Regions from separate parts of the Rhizobium sp. FG113 genome, predicted to be linked through region 1. Evidence: riboswitches for the same ligand, from Rfam matches in the RefSeq annotation. Region 1 holds a riboswitch; the other holds the start of a gene.

Region 1 (4,981 bases):
TTGCAAGATCGTTGCCGACACGCGCGACAGCCAGAGCCAGGGCAACGTCGCCGTCGATCAGGCGACCCAGCTCGTCAACATCAAGAAGGTGCCCGTCATCATCGGCGGCATCATCTCGTCCGTCTCGATCCCGATCCTGACATCGGTGACGGCGCCGGCCGGCGTCGTGCAGGTCTCGCCCGCATCCTCTTCGCCCACACTGACCGAGCTTGGCCGCAGCGGCAAGACCAACGGCGTCTTCTTCCGGACCATCACCTCGGATGCGCTGCAAGGCACGGCGGCCGCGAAATTCGCGATGGATCAGGGCCTGAAGAAGATCGCGATCATCAACGTCAACAACGACTTCGGCGTGAACATGGTCAAGGAGTTCGCGACCGCCTATCAGAAGCTCGGCGGCACGATCACCTCGACGACGCCCTATAACGAGAAGCAGTCGAGCTACGCGTCCGAAGCCAGCGCCGCCATGGCTGGCGATCCCGATGCGCTCTATCTCGTCAGCACCCCCGTCGATGGTGCCACCATCGCCCGCGCCTGGGTCTCCGGTGGTGGCAAGCAGACGTTCCTGTTGAACGACGGCATGAACTCCAAGGACTTCATCGAGAGCGTCGGCGCGCAGTATCTGGAGAACGCCTACGGCACCTCCTCGGGCACCAGCCCGACGGCGTCCACCGAATATTTCAACGGCAATTACGAGGCCTTCTCCGGCGGCATCTCGCCTTCGGCCCCGGCCGCCGACCGCTCTTATGACGCCGGTGCAATCGTGGCGCTGGCGATCGCCAAGGCCGGCAAGGCCGATGCGGCAGCCATCAAGGCAGCCATGCCTGAGGTCGTTGCCGAGGGTGGCACGCCTATTCATGCTGGCAAGGAAGAGTTCGCCAAGGCGTTGCAGCTCATCAAGGATGGCAAGCCGGTGAAGTATGAGGGTGTCATCGGTCCTGTCAGCTTCGACACGTATGGCGACATCACCGGTCCCTTCCGCCTGTGGAAGATCAGCAATGGCGAGGTGACGACGGTCGGCGAATTGAGCGCCGAAGAGGTCACCAAGATCAAGACCGCGCAGTAAGAAGCCAAGCGACATGGGAGCTGTGCTCCCATGTCGCACCAGTCTGGTCTGGGCGCATATGTGCTTTGTTGGGTAAGCAATGTTGTTCGCGGATCGCGCCGTGTAAAAACGGTACGATGTATCTGGCAAACAACAGCCAAGGCCATCGACACATGAAAAAGCGCTCAGTCCTTCCGTCGATCTGTTCGATCGCCAGCCTGCTCGTCATGACATCCGCGGCATCCGCGGAGGACCTCGAGCACGGGCGGCGGGTGTTCAGACTGTGCGTTTCCTGTCACACGGTCGATTCCGATCGCAACGGCTTCGGCCCGCATCTGAAGGGTGTCGTCGGTCGTCCGGCCGGAAGCTTGCCTGATTACAGATATTCAGACGCGATGAAGGCGGCGGGCGCCGGTGGGCTTGTCTGGGATGAGGCGGCGCTGTCGGAATTTCTATCCAGCCCCAAGAAGAAAGTGCCGGGAACGAAGATGAGCTTCGGCGGCCTCTGGACGACGTCGGAGATCACCGACTTGATCGCCTATCTCCGAGCCAATCCCTAGGCGCGCCAAATGTCGGTTCGTCACGGCTTGACGTCTTGGCGCCGGATCGCCTAAGTCAGCCTCGATGGTTCCCGAAGGGATGACTTCCGACGGGATTAATAGGGAACACGGTGCGGATGACCCGAATGGGGCCAAGACCGTGGCTGCCCCCGCAACTGTAAGCGGATTGCCTGATGTCCTTGTGGTGTTCGTCTCGAACGCCATGCCACTGCGAAGCTTTTCGTGGGAAGGCAGATGTCAGGTGCATATTCGCAAGCCAGGAGACCTGCCGTCAAAACAGTGTCCACCATCCCGGACGGGGTTGTCCGGAGAGGAGCATCATATGATGGTTTTTGACGTCAACCGCTGGCGCGGTCCCGCTTTATTCCCCTCCGCAAATCTCATGTCCGTGATCCCGCGCTAGCGTTCGCCGCCGCATGATGTCAGGCGAGCGCTTTGCTGTTTCGTCCTGCATCATCCGCAGCGGTCCCCGCTTCGAGTTTCACAGCCACGGCCAGTCGGCTGCGGGCTTCAGCCATACATGAGGACCAATATGAACCGCATCATCCTGCGAACCGCGCTGCTTTCGATCGCGACGGCTTGCGTTTTCACCACCTTTCTCCCCGCCGCCCATGCAGCGGCAACGACCTACCCGCTGACGATCACCAATTGCGGTCAGCAAGTGACATTCGATAGCGCGCCGAAGAAGACGGTGTCGATCGGCCAGGGCATGACCGAAATTCTCTACTCGCTCGGCCTTGCCGACAAGATAGTGCGGACGGCGGTCTGGGTCGGGCCGGTGCTGCCCACCTATGCCGATGTCAACCAGAAGATTAAGCGGCTCGCCGACAATGATCCGAGTTTCGAATCCGTCGTCGGCCAGGAGCCGGACTTGGTTGCGGCCGAGTTCGAATGGCATGTCGGCACGCAAGGGTCGGTCGGCAAGCGCGAGCAGTTCGCCGGTCTCGGCATCAAGACCTATGTCTCGCCGGCCGATTGCGTCGCGAAGGTCAACACGGATGGCGGCGACGGTGTGCGCAGCGAGCTCTTCACCATGGAGCTGATCTATCAGGAGATCGCCGAGTTGGCGGAGATCTACGACATCCAGGATCGCGGCGCGGCCCTGATCGCGGACTTGAAGAAGCGTGAAGCGGATGCCGTGGCATCGCTTGGCGGGTCGGCGAAGGATCTGCCCGTTGCCTTCTGGTTTTCCAGCAAGGAAGTGCAGGGCGATGCCTTTATCGCCGGCAAGAACAGCGCTCCGGCCTATATTCTGAAGACGCTCGGCGCCCGCAACGTCGTCAGCACCGAGGAAGAGTGGCCGCTGGTCGGCTGGGAAACCATCGCGCAGGCCAATCCCGCCGTCATCGTCATCGCCACCATGGACCGCCGCCGCTATGCCGCGGACGATCCGAAGGTGAAGATCGATTTCCTTGAAAAGGACCCGGTCACCAGCCAGCTCGATGCCGTCAAGAACAGGCATTTCGTCGAGATGGATGCGCAGTCGATGAACCCGACGATCCGCACCATCGACGGCCTGGAACGCCTCGCCGCCGGCATCAAGTCCTTCGGTCTTTCCAAGTGAGGCACGCGTCGATAGCCCACCGTGGATGGAGAGCGCTGCTCGTGCTCTTCGTCCTTGCCATCGTGGCATTGGGCTTTGTCATCAGTCTCGCCGTGTCCATCGGCGAGATCTCCATTCCTGTCGACACGACAGCGAAGGCCGTGGCGAACCGTGTGTTCGGCACCGGCTTTGAACTCAGCCGCATCCATGAAGGCATCATCTGGGATTACCGCCTGAGCCGCGCCCTCGTCGCCGCCAGCGCCGGAGCGGCTTTGGCCCTATGCGGCGCGGTGCTGCAGGCGTTGCTGCGCAATCCGCTGGCCGAGCCTTATGTGCTCGGCATCTCGGCCGGCGCCTCCACCGGGGCTGTCGCGGTCATGATCCTCGGCTTCGGCTATGGCGTCCTGACGCTTTCGGCCGGCGCCTTCGTCGGCGCAGTCGCGGCGTTCCTGCTGGTGTCGTTGCTCGCGGCGGGCTCGGGTGGCGGCACGGACCGTATCATTCTCGCGGGTGTCGCCGGTTCGCAGCTCTTCAACGCGCTGACATCCTATATTGTCACGACATCGGCCAATGCCGAGCAGGCGCGCGGCGTCATGTTCTGGCTTCTCGGCAGCCTGTCCGGTGTGCGCTGGCCGGATGTCTATCTTGCCGCTCCCGTGGCCATCGCCGGCTTTCTCGTCTGCATGCTCTATGCCCGTGCGCTCGACGCCTTCACCTTCGGCACCGATGCGGCCGCAGCGCTTGGCATTCCCGTTGCCGGTATCAGGATCGTGCTGCTCGCGCTCACGGCCCTTCTTACAGCGACGATGGTCAGCATCGTCGGCTCGATCGGCTTTGTCGGTCTGGTCATTCCGCATGCGGCGCGTTTCGTGGTCGGGCCGGGGCATGGGCGCCTGTTGCCGGCAACGGCGATATCCGGCGCCATCTTCATGGTGGTCGCCGATATCGTCTCGCGCGTCATCATCCCGCAGCAGGTGTTGCCGATCGGCGTCGTCACCGCGCTCTTCGGTGCGCCGGCATTCGCGCTCATTCTCTACAAGGCGAGGCGGCCCGCATGAGCATTTCCATCAGCGATGTGCATTGGGCAACGTCAGGCGTGCTTGTCGTCAAGGGTGTCAGCCTTGAGGTTCCCACCGGCCAGACGCTCGGCCTGATCGGGCCGAACGGTTCGGGAAAGTCCAGCCTGCTGCGGTTGATCGGCGGGCTGCGAAAGGTGAAGAGCGGCGTCATCGCGCTCGGCGATACCGGCATCGATACGCTGGCGCGCCGCGATATCGCCCGGCGCGTCGCCTTTGTCGAACAGCAGGCCACGACCGAGACGCAGGTGACGGTCACCGAGGTCGTCCGTCTCGGGCGCACGCCGCATCGCGGTCCGCTGGCGCCGTGGAGCGCCAATGATGAAGAGGCGGTCGAGAACGCGTTGCGGCAGGTGGGCATGGTTGGGAAGGCGCGGCAGCTCTGGCATACGCTGTCGGGCGGCGAGCGGCAGCGGGTGCATATCGCCCGCGCGCTGGCGCAGACGCCGACCGAGCTTCTTCTCGACGAGCCGACCAACCATCTCGACATTCAGCATCAGCTCGAAATCCTGTCGCTGGTTGCCAAGCTGCCGATCACCAGCATCGTCGCGCTGCATGATCTGAACCTCGCCGCCATGTTTTGCGACAGGATTGCTGTGCTTAGCCAGGGTCGGCTTGTTGCGGTCGGACCGGCGGACGAGGTATTGACCGAAGGCCTGATCGCCGATGTGTTCGGGGTGCGCGCCCATATCGAGCGCTCGCCGCATCATGGTCGGCAGCATATCCATTTCCTTGGCTGTATTTCTTGAGGTCCGATGTC
Region 2 (4,981 bases), on a different contig from region 1:
TCCGGCTTCTCAGCCCCTGACAGCATCGCCTCGGCATAATCGAGAAACGCATGCGTATTCGCATCACCGCCCTCGATCAGATAGGCCCAGAGCGCATTCAGATCCTCAAGCGGTACATTCGAAAATGGCGTCAACCCCGCATCCGGCTTCGAATCCCCGGGCAGCACCGCGATCAGCGCACCATGCCGCGCCGCAACCGCATGCAGCGCCTCCAGCGCGTAGTGGAAATAGCTGGCGCCGCCGAGCGCCCTCACGATGATCAGCTTCGCATGCCGCGCCGTGCGCTCCACATAGGCATCGACGGACATCGGATGCTTGAGGCTCATCAGGCTGGCGATGCGCAGCGACCGTCCCCCACCTCGCTGACGATGCGCGGCTGCTACCGCCGCCAGTTCGGTGTCGGCAGCGGAGAGAAACAGGATGTCGCCGGGCGACTGACCAAGATCGATCGCCTCCTCGCCGTCGTTGATCGTTCCCTGCTGGGCTAGAAGAAGGTGCATATCGATGTGTCTTTACGGAGAATGGTATTCGTAGGCGTGGAGTGCGTGGCCCCCTCATCCGACCCTTCGGGCCACCTTCTCCCCGTTGGGGAGAAGGAAAGATTGTTGCGAGCGGCCGGCCCCGAGTCTCTTCTCCCCCACGGGGGTCCGAAGGACGGGTCGAGACCAGCGGCTCGACCCCGGTCGGTGGCCCGAAGGGTCGGATGAGGGGGCCACACGGCACCACTCAAACGATTTTCAAAGCAACAACCGCCCATCCCAACCATCAACCTTAAACCAGACCCTCGATCGCCTCACGCACCGCACCCTCATCCATTTCGTGCAACCCGATCACCACCAGCCGCGTGCCGCGCGTCTCGCCGGCGGCCCAGGCGCGGTCGAAATAATGGTCGATCCGGCTACCAACGGCCTGCAGCTGCAGGCGCATCGGCTTGCCGGGGACGTCGACGAAGCCCTTGACGCGCAGAACGTCGTGCTCGGCGATGATGCCCTTCAGGCTCTCGACGAAAACAGCCGGATCGGCGATCGGGCCGAGCTCGACGACGAAGCTGTCGAACTCGTCGTGATCGTGCGGCGTGCCGTCCTCATGCTCAAGTTCGTGATGGGACTTGCGGTTGCCGATATCCGCCTCGGTGCCGATGCCAAGGCCGAGCAGTACGCTTGCCGGCACCTCGCCGTTCTTCGCCTCGATCATCGCGGGCTTGCGCGCCGTGCGCGAGGCAACCTCATCGCGCACCCGGGCAAGGCCGGCGCCATCGATGAGGTCGGTCTTGTTGAGCACGATCAGGTCGGCGCAGGTCAGCTGGTCCTCGAAGAGTTCCTCGATCGGGCTCTCGTGGTCCAGCGTCTCGTCCTCCGCGCGGCGGGCGTCGACGGCGTCATGATCGTCGGCGAAGCGGCCGGCGGCGACGGCGGCGCTGTCGACCACCGTGATCACGCCATCCACGGTCACCTGCGTACGGATGTCGGGCCAGTTGAAGGCGGCGACCAGCGGCTGCGGCAGGGCAAGACCCGAGGTCTCGATGACGATATGATCAGGACGGTTCTCGCGCTCAAGGAGCTTGCTCATCGTCGGGATGAAGTCGTCGGCCACCGTGCAGCAGATGCAGCCATTGGTGAGCTCGATGATATCGTCCTCGGTGCAGTTTTCCGCGCCGCAGCCCTTCAGCACTTCGCCGTCGACGCCGAGATCGCCGAACTCGTTGATGATGAGCGCGATCTTCTTGCCGCCCGCATTGGTCAACAGGTTGCGGATCATCGTCGTCTTGCCGGCGCCAAGAAAGCCGGTGATCACTGTGGCGGGGATCTTCTGCTGGTTCATCAATTCAACCCTTCATTTTCAGCGGCAGTCCCGCCGCGATAAAATACACATCCGCGGCGACCGCCGCGATCATCTGGTGCAGCCGTCCGGCATGGTCGCGAAATTCGCGGGCCATGCGGTTCTCGGGCACGATGCCGAGGCCGACTTCATTGGAAACGATGACGAGGCGCGCCTTCGCCTGTGGCAGATAGGCGGCCAGTGCCGCGAATTCCGCCGCCATGTCGCGCTCTTCCATCATCAGATTGGTAACCCAGAGCGTCAGGCAATCGACAAGCAATGCCCGCCCCTCGCCATCGATGGCAGTCAGCTGGCCGACTAGATCGAGCGGCTCCTCGTGCGTCATCCAGAGATCACCGCGATCGGCCTTGTGCTGATCGATCCGCGCGCGCATCTCCTCGTCCCAGGCGCGGCCGGTGGCGATGTAATGGCGCTCGAGACCGCTGGCGATGACCAGCTGCTCGGCAAAACGCGACTTGCCGGAGCGGGCGCCGCCGAGGATTAGGCTGGAGGAAACCGTGATCATGCCGCGAAGGCTTCCGGCGATAAGCGCGGCCATCCACCACGATCTCCCTCATTCCTGTGCTTGTCACAGGAATCCAGCCACCGCGTGTCCGCGCGGTGAATGGCTTCGTTGCTTGCGGGGTGTCTTCCGCGTCCAAGGACTTGGACGCGCTGGATTCCTGTGACAAGCACAGGAATGAGGGTGCCCATATTGAACGTTCCGAGCGCCCGGCCTGACGCCGACGCCAAAATCTCATTGTCTGCCATGACAACCTCCGTGCTGGCATTGGGCACACTTGCCCAGGGGTGGGCTTTGCGCCCGGCACGATTGGCAGGTCTCCTGGCTCGCGGGTCCAGGCGACGATCGGGCTAGCCACGCAGGCCATCCCGATCGTGCCATCGGTTCTTCCTCGCCTTCCCGGCTGCAATCATGAAAAGGCGGACGATTCGTAGATTTAGAGGCGTCCAACCCCGGTTGATCATGGCTTGCATTGCCAGTGGCTTTTCCGCCGTCTTCAGCCCCTCACCCGCCTGCACCACGCAGGCAGCCGGCTTGAGAGCATCCGACGCCGGACGGAAGACCCTGACCGCTCTACAGTCGCGGGGTCGGCTGTGATGAAGGCGCCCTGGTTGGGTCCACCCCGTCACATTCCCTTTTCATCCGCACCGCTTTTGGCGATCCGGAACCATCCGTTATCGATCCATGGTTAGGCAAGCGTGACTGCGAAGTCAATCGACGGCCAATCGCAGCCACCAGCCAAATTGACTGACATCAAGCCTCAAGACGATCATCTCTACCAGATTTATCGTCTATTATCAGAGACTTAATGTCATAAAAACTTGTTGCGTCAGCCGGGTTTTTGCCGCATTTGCAGCGCATGCGGCGCAGCACCGCAAATGTCCCCTCCTTTACCACCCTTGAACGGGCTTCCGCCCGCCTAGTTTCCCCACCATGCGCCTGAAAATCAATCTGAGACGGCTTGGCCCGCTACACACACTGCTCGATGTGGGGCGCATGCGCGCGCTCCTGAGACGCAGCGAAATGGGCATGGTGCTGGCCGGCGCGCTGATCGGCGTCACGTCAGGCCTCGCCGTCACCGGCATGAGCCTGATCTCGCGCGAGATGCACAGCCTGATCTTCGGGATCAGCGACGTGGAGCGTCTGAGCTCCTCTCAGATCGACGACAAGTTCCTGCTGATGGCCGCCCCCGTTTGCGGCGGCATCCTGCTCGGCCTGTTGATGTATGTGCTGGCGAAGACCCGCAAGAAGCCGATGGTCGACCCGATCGAGGCCAACGCGCTACATGGCGGCCGCCTGTCCTTGACCGACAGCATCATCGTCGCGATCCAGAACCTGATTTCCAACGGCTTCGGCGCATCCGTCGGCCTTGAGGCCGGCTATACGCAGTTGGCGTCCGGCATCGCCTCGAAGCTCGGTTTCAAACTACAGCTGCGCCGCGCCGATCTGCGCGTTCTTGTCGGCTGCGGCGCCGCCGGTGCCATCGCGGCCGCCTTCAATGCGCCGCTGACGGGCGCCTTCTACGCCTTCGAGCTGATCATCGGCACTTACACGATCGTGTCGCTGACGCCGGTCGTCGTCTCGGCACTCGTTTCCACGCTGGTCGCCCGGCTGCTGGCCGGCAGCGATTTCATCATCGATGTCGGCGATTTCGGCACCGTCATGCCGGCCGACTATGTGCCCGCCATCCTGCTCGGCGCCTTCTGCGCCGGCATCGGCATCCTGATCATGCAGGGCGTCGCCTTTATCGAGGAGCTCGCACGCCGCAGCTCGATCGCGCTCCCCTTCCGCCCGGCGCTTGGCGGCATCATCGTCGGGTTGCTTGCGCTGGTGACGCCGCAGGTACTGTCGGCAGGCCATGGCGCCCTGCATCTCAATCTCGACCGAGAAGTCGTGATTCCCGTGCTGATCGGCCTTTTCCTGCTAAAGGCGCTGGCCTCGGCGATATCGATCGGCTCCGGCTTCCGCGGCGGCCTGTTCTTCGCCTCGCTGTTCATGGGCGCGCTGCTCGGCAAGTTCTTCGCCTACTCGGCCCCCTATTTCGCCCATGCGACACTGACACCGATCATCTACGCCGTCGTCGGCATGAGCTCGCTTGCCGTGGCCGTCATCGGCGGACCGCTGACCATGACCTTCCTGGCGCTCGAGATCACCGGCGACTTCCCGATCACGGCGCTGGTCTTGGCTGCCGTCATCACCTCGTCGCTCGTCGTGCGCAGCACCTTCGGCTACTCCTTCGCCACATGGCGCTTCCACCTGCGCGGTGAAAGTATCCGCAGCGCCCATGATGTCGGCTGGATCCGCAATCTGACGGTCAACAAGCTGATGCGCGCCGACGTCAAGACCGCGAAGGTCGGTATCAGCATCGAGCAATTCAAGGAAAGCTTCCCGATCGGCTCGGCCCAGCGCGTGATCCTGGTCGAAGACAGCGGCAAATATGCCGGCCTCGTGCTTGTGCCGGATATCTACGCCAACCTCACCGACACCGCCGACGAGAGCAAAGGCCTCGACGAATTCGTGCGCTACCGCAACGACTTCCTGACCCCGCAGATGAATGCCAAGCAGGCCGCCGCGATCTTCGACAAGACGGAAAGCGAAGCGCTCGCCGTCGTCAACAATCTCGTCGAGCGCACCGTGGTC

What was found. Region 1 has a riboswitch for cobalamin ahead of ACODTZ_RS01240 (ABC transporter substrate-binding protein). Riboswitches for the same ligand answer to the same signal wherever they lie in the genome.
Region 2: it holds a riboswitch for cobalamin, as region 1 does, so the genes downstream of both, cobU (bifunctional adenosylcobinamide kinase/adenosylcobinamide-phosphate guanylyltransferase) here and ACODTZ_RS01240 (ABC transporter substrate-binding protein) in region 1, are expected to answer to the same signal.

The regions. Positions count from the first base shown of each region.
Region 1 is NZ_JBMDKV010000001.1:313,380-318,360, forward strand. It holds gene ACODTZ_RS01230 (ABC transporter substrate-binding protein) at 1-1,063, shown strand, start outside; gene ACODTZ_RS01235 (c-type cytochrome) at 1,216-1,602, shown strand; cobalamin riboswitch at 1,651-1,889, shown strand; gene ACODTZ_RS01240 (ABC transporter substrate-binding protein) at 2,135-3,166, shown strand; gene ACODTZ_RS01245 (FecCD family ABC transporter permease) at 3,208-4,203, shown strand; gene ACODTZ_RS01250 (ABC transporter ATP-binding protein) at 4,200-4,970, shown strand.
Region 2 is NZ_JBMDKV010000009.1:219,955-224,935, reverse strand. It holds partial or broken gene ACODTZ_RS21260 (cobaltochelatase subunit CobN) at 1-500, opposite strand, end outside; gene cobW (cobalamin biosynthesis protein CobW) at 772-1,821, opposite strand; gene cobU (bifunctional adenosylcobinamide kinase/adenosylcobinamide-phosphate guanylyltransferase) at 1,826-2,344, opposite strand; cobalamin riboswitch at 2,636-3,028, opposite strand; gene ACODTZ_RS21245 (chloride channel protein) at 3,275-4,981, shown strand, end outside.